DNA from 2 places in the Cytobacillus sp. IB215665 genome. Region 1 is predicted to be linked to the other one. Evidence: riboswitches for the same ligand, from Rfam matches in the RefSeq annotation. Region 1 holds a riboswitch; the other holds the start of a gene.
The links. A riboswitch is a leader RNA that binds a small molecule or an ion and turns the genes downstream of it on or off. The one in region 1 is predicted to bind thiamine pyrophosphate.
Positions count from the first base shown of each region.

Region 1 (3,218 bases):
TCGAGTATTTTGCTGCTGTTTGTTTTTATTTTTGGCCAACTAAAACACCTCCTAACGATTAGTGTAAACAATCCTGTTATTTTCATGCGAACTGCGTTGTCGAATTGTTGCAAATATAAAATTGTCGACTTTCTTTGTTGAATTACTTCTAGTTTTGTCAATCGTGGAGGTGTAGAGCTTAACATCACGAAACTATAACGTATAAGTCAAATGAAGATATGTTTAGCTCAATGATTGTAATGTAAGTTAAATATACTGACGAGGAGGAAGAAGATAAATGGAATTGACCAATAAAGAATTGCAGAATTCGGTGTTTGATGAATTGCTTGAGTATCTTGAATTAATAGATCAAAAGCTCGTTAATCATGTTGAAGAACACATAGGTGTATATGTTGAGCAACAACAAAGGAATATTAAAACTATATCCAATAACCTTCATAAAATAGAAAATATATATGACCATAACATCATCGACATTGCACTCTAATCCCACATAGAAGTTCAGCAAAAGATTCCCTCGCTATCCTTTCAATCAATCCATTAAATTGATATAATATTATTGGAACTTAAGTAGATTAATTGGAGAAAATAATATGGAAAATTACGAAAAATTAATAAAATTAACAAACATGTTAAAGACATTTAATAATAAATGCATAGGTATACTGGAGCAAAGAAAAGAGCTTACTCATGTTGAAGTTGATTTTTATCGTGAGGTATATCCGTTTGCTAATGAAGTTAATAAAATTCTTGATATGTGGAAAACCAATGCTTTCCAATGGATTAATGAACAAAACCCTAAGTATATTTATCCATTGCAAATTGAATCGACTATTGAAAATTTACAAACATTGTCTGTTCAAGTTTTTTATAATGAAGGTAAAGGGAAGCGTTTGTTAAACCTACATCAATCAGTTGATTATTTATTGAATGCGATGATAAGTGAACTTAAAGAAAAATAATAAATTGTATAATTTCTTTTTTCTCTATTCACAACAATATTAATTGTGTTATAGTATTAACGATAACAACATATGTTCACTACTAGGGGGGTCCAATAGCTTGGACTGAGAGAAGAACGCGTTAAAGTTCTTTGACTCTTAGAACCTGATCTGGCTCATACCAGCGTAGGGAAGTAGAATTCGACCAGCTTATTGTTACTTTAGCTATGTCATAAATTACTTTCAACAAAAGGGTTCTCAATTTTGAGAACCCTTTTTTAGTTGGTATGGGTTAGCAACTTCATAAGGTAGTTGGAATATGTACACTTTATTCAGACCGACTATCTGACAGTTGATTCATTCATATTATTGAGGAGGAATTTTCAAATGACAAAAGAAAGTATTGCACAAAATATGACATTTCCATGTAGCAAGAAGGTTTATGTACAAGGGCATCAAGCTGACGTAAAAGTTCCGATGAGAGAAATTGAGCTTCACCCTACTAGTGGCACTTTTGGCGAGGAAGAAAATGAGCCTGTGAGAGTATACGATACGAGCGGACCGTATACAGACGTTGCATATGATGTTGACATAAGAAGGGGTCTTCCAAAGCTACGAGATGACTGGATTATTAAACGAAATGATGTAGAACAGTATGAAGGCCGTGAAATAAAACCAGAGGATAATGGATATTTAGAATCAGATCCTCGTTCAAACCTTGAACAGTTTCCACATATTAATAAGCAGCCTCTACGAGCAAAAAGTGGTGGATGCGTTACACAATTGCACTATGCAAGAAAGGGTATAATAACCCCTGAAATGGAATTTATTGCTATACGTGAAAATATGAGCCCAGAGTTTGTGCGAGATGAAGTAGCTAGTGGACGTGCGATCATTCCAGCAAATATTAATCACCCAGAAAGTGAACCGATGATTATAGGGAAAAACTTCCATGTGAAAATTAATGCGAATATTGGCAATTCCGCCGTCTCGTCATCCATCGATGAGGAAGTAGAAAAAATGACATGGGCTATTCGTTGGGGTGCAGATACGATGATGGATTTGTCTACAGGGAAAAATATACATACAACGAGAGAATGGATTATTAGAAATGCACCAGTTCCAGTCGGAACAGTTCCTATTTATCAAGCGCTTGAAAAAGTAAACGGCATTGCAGAAGACTTAACGTGGGAAGTATATCGTGACACATTAATTGAGCAGGCTGAACAAGGTGTAGATTACTTTACGATTCATTCAGGGGTACTATTGAGATATATACCAATGACTGCAAAGCGTACGACAGGAATTGTTTCTAGAGGTGGTTCCATTTTAGCGCAGTGGTGCTTAGCACACCATGAAGAAAACTTTCTATATACTCATTTTGAAGATATTTGTGAAATCTTGAAAACATATGATATATCAGTTTCTTTAGGTGATGGTCTCCGTCCAGGTTCCATTGCTGATGCAAATGATGAAGCGCAGTTTGCAGAATTGGAAACATTGGGTGAATTAACGAAAATTGCTTGGAAGCATGATGTTCAAGTGATGATTGAAGGACCTGGTCATGTTCCGATGCATCTTATAAAAGAAAATGTGGATAAACAACAAGAAGTTTGTCATGATGCGCCATTTTACACACTAGGACCATTAACGACAGACATTGCGCCTGGCTATGACCATATTACTTCTGCAATAGGTGCTGCAATGATTGGCTGGTTTGGAACGGCGATGCTTTGCTACGTAACACCTAAAGAACACCTAGGCTTACCGAACAAAGAAGATGTTCGCGAAGGAGTTATTGCTTACAAAATTGCCGCGCATGCAGCAGATCTTGCGAAAGGACATCCAGGTGCTCAAAAACGAGATGATGCACTTTCTAAGGCACGCTTTGAATTTAGGTGGCACGATCAATTTAACCTTTCGTTAGACCCAGAGCGAGCACGTGAATATCACGATGAAACATTGCCTGCCGAAGGTGCTAAAACAGCCCATTTTTGCTCAATGTGTGGACCTAAGTTTTGTTCAATGAGAATATCTCAAGATATTCGAGATATGGCAAAAGACCAAGGTAAAAATGAGTCTGAAGTGATAGAAGAAGGAATGAAGCAAAAGGCAGAGGAATTTACGCAAACAGGGTCCAATATTTACGGCTAAATCTTCTATATAGTGAGAAGTAAGCGAATAGCGCTTACTTCTCACTTGTTTTTACTATGAACTTTCATTAAATACTCTTATTTCCACAGAATATTTCTAACAAAACTTACTCCTTTTCAACAT
Region 1 covers NZ_JAXBME010000012.1:100,812-104,029, forward strand. The annotation lists gene SLH52_RS14905 (hypothetical protein) at 278-487, shown strand; gene SLH52_RS14910 (DUF1798 family protein) at 594-962, shown strand; TPP riboswitch at 1,037-1,151, shown strand; gene thiC (phosphomethylpyrimidine synthase ThiC) at 1,329-3,095, shown strand; gene SLH52_RS14920 (hypothetical protein) at 3,202-3,218, opposite strand, start outside.

Region 2 (3,218 bases), on a different contig from region 1:
AGGGGCTAACAAAATCCCATTTCGATAATGCCCTGTAGCTATAATTAAGCCCATCACATGTGGATGCTCCCCTAATAAAGGCATACCATCATGAGTTTGAGGACGAATGCCTGACCATGCTTTTTCAAATTGAGTGTTGATGATTTCTGGTAAAATGATCGAAGCTTTTTCTATTAGACTACAAATGGAACCCGTAGATACTGTCGTATTGAAAGTATTTGGGTACATTGTTGCTCCAATAATTATTCTTCCACCCTTTTTTGGAACTAGGTAACAATGGTGAGAAAAGATTGTTTGTGTTAACAAAGGTTTGTCAGTCTTGACAGATAAACATTCCCCTTTTACCGGATAGCTAGGCAATGACAACCCAGTTTGCTTGATAACCATGTCCGTCCAAGCACCGCTAGCTACAATAACCCTTTCGGAATGGAATTCACCCTCGTTTGTAACAACACCTTGGATTTTATCGTTTTTTATGATTAATGAATAAACATTCGTTTCCTCTTTGATCATAGCTCCTAGCACCCTTGCTGCCCTAAAAAATGCAATCGTTAAATCATAAGCAGACACTTGACCATCTTTAGGTATACTCATAGCTCCTCTGACAATTGAAGACAGTGAAGGTTCATTTGCTCTCACTTCTTCAGATGTTAAATATTCAGTTTGTTCTCCAATATTTTTTTGCAGTTGAATAATTTGTTTTAATTGCTGCTCCTCTTCTTCACTTATTGCAATCTTGAGCATTCCTTTGTTCACATATCCAATATGGACGTTCGATTTGCTTTCTAATTCCTCGATCGTTGTAGGAAACATGCTCCTGCTTTTTTTAGCTAATTGAAACAATGGCCCATCCTCAGTTAATTCCGCTTGAGCTGCTAACATCCCTGCAGCAGCACCAGAAGATTTACTACCTAATTGATCTTTCTCAATGACCAGCACATGGTGCCCTCGCTTTGCTAGATGATAAGCGATTGAACCACCATTTATGCCCCCACCAATAACGATGGCATCATACGTTTTCTTCATGTAATCATCTCTTTCGATAACATTTTTGAATATTCTTTTACTGCTTCTATAGGCGTTTGGGCTAATAATACACCTGACAATACTGCCACTCCATCTACTCCTCTATCTATCAGTTCAGGAATATGAATTGGTTTAATTCCTCCAATGGCGATTAAAGGTATCGATAGCTGTTTTTTAAATTCTTTGACACTATCAACCCCTTTAGCTATCACTCCTTTTTTGGAGGAGGTAGGATAAATATGACCATACATCACATAATCAGCCCCTTGCAGTTCTGCTTCAACAGCCTCTTCTAATGAATGAACAGACTTCCCTATGCGAAGCTTTGGAAATACCCTTTTCACATCGCTTACCGATAAGCTATGATATGCTAGCTGAACACCACCAACTTCAGCAACTGAAGCAACATCAATTCGGTCATTTATGACTATCTTATTAAGTGGTACACTTCGTTGTATTAGTTGATTAATCATTTGATATAAGTCTCTCGCTGACATTTGTTTTTCACGTAAGTGTATAGCAGTTGCAAAAGGATGAATCTCACTAATAATCGAAACAAACGTGTTGATTGATTGTATCCCAGTTGAAACAATATGTAGCTCTTTGTTTGCCATAAGACCTCCTTGTAAATAAATTTAGTCAAGTATTTGAGCTTAGTTTATTCAGCTCTAGACATTACTCCCTAATAAACGGTCGCACATATAAAGATGAGAGATGTACTAACGTAAATTTACTCAGCAATCCAAACAGCTCATCGATATTGAGAATTACCCATATACTATAATTAGTGCCCTATCTCAAAAGACGCGATCGTCAAATAAGAAAATAACAATATTGAAATGTACATGTAGCCTTCAACAGTCATAAACATAAGCAACTAAAAAACCCACTCTTGCGTAAGAGTGGGTTTACATGTATCGAATGCATGAATATTTGACGTTATTAATCCAATTCATGAATAATATGTCTCATACCTAATTCATAAATTAAGCATGAAGACAAAGTCATTATCACATGTTGTCCACTTCCCTACGCTGGTGTCAGCCAGATCAGGTTCAAAGGGTCTGGAAACAAGATTCCATCTCAGTCTTCAATCAGACTCCCCTAGTGTTAATATATTTAGTTAGGCTGTCTCATAGTTCACTACAAAGTTTCCGAAGAGAGCCTTTAGTTATTCCTTTTCATAGTATAACACATGTACTAGATTTCTCAATTAATATATATGACAGTTAAGTGAATAACATGACTCTCAGCTTTTTAAAACGTATAGAATTTTTTATAGTCTTTCGAGAAAAAGAGATACCCTGAAATTTAGTTATATTTGTGTTTAGATCATTTTAAGAAAAGCAACAGTTAATTGAATAACTGCTTTTTCACAAAAGGAATATCATAGCACCTAATTCTCTTTATAACGAAGGAGATTCATAAACCCTGATGAAACTGTGCTAATATAGTAAAAGCAACATATTTCACGAAATAAACAAACTATTCAACTACTACAGCTGTTCCAAATGCTATGATTTCAGATGCACCTGTCATCACATTAGAGGTTTCTAAGCGTAAACATATAATGGCATTCGCCCCTTTACTTTTCGCATCTTCTACCATCCTGCTAATCGCTCGCTGCCGAGCCTCATCCATGACTTCTGTATATTCTTTAATTTCTCCTCCAACAAGTGTCTTAAGCCCTGCCATGATATCTTTACCAATGTGCTTCGTTTGCACAGTATTTCCTCTAACAAATCCTATTAATTGTTTAATCTCTTTCCCTGGGACAAAATCAGTAGTTACTAAGATCATCTTGATCTTCCTCCTTCTTCTCTTTTAAACGGTCAATAAATAACAAAATGAATAACAACAAAAAAATTACAAACGCGCTACCTAAAAGAAGTAGAGCTATTTTCACATTGATAAATAGGTAGACATATCCGAGAAGTTGAAAACAAACAATAATGAAAACTAACACATACTTTGTTTTTGTAATCAAATTGTTCACCACCTCATAGCCCATAAACTCCAAATAAAATACTAATCAAACATAGTACGCACAAACCTATAAAAAAGTTCAAATAAATTTTTAGTGTCAATCCCCCAATGTTTTAAAGCGGTGAAATAGTTGGGAATAGAAAAGGCTACAAACCATTCGTTTATAGCCTACTCAACGTGTTATTCTATTACTTGAATTGTTTCTT
Region 2 covers NZ_JAXBME010000003.1:411,242-414,459, forward strand. The annotation lists gene thiO (glycine oxidase ThiO) at 1-1,026, opposite strand, end outside; gene tenI (thiazole tautomerase TenI) at 1,023-1,640, opposite strand; TPP riboswitch at 2,036-2,142, opposite strand; gene SLH52_RS06150 (YbjQ family protein) at 2,512-2,826, opposite strand; gene SLH52_RS06155 (hypothetical protein) at 2,807-3,013, opposite strand; gene SLH52_RS06160 (FixH family protein) at 3,193-3,218, opposite strand, start outside.
Region 2: linked by a shared signal. The riboswitch ahead of tenI (thiazole tautomerase TenI) and the one ahead of thiC (phosphomethylpyrimidine synthase ThiC) in region 1 are both predicted to bind thiamine pyrophosphate.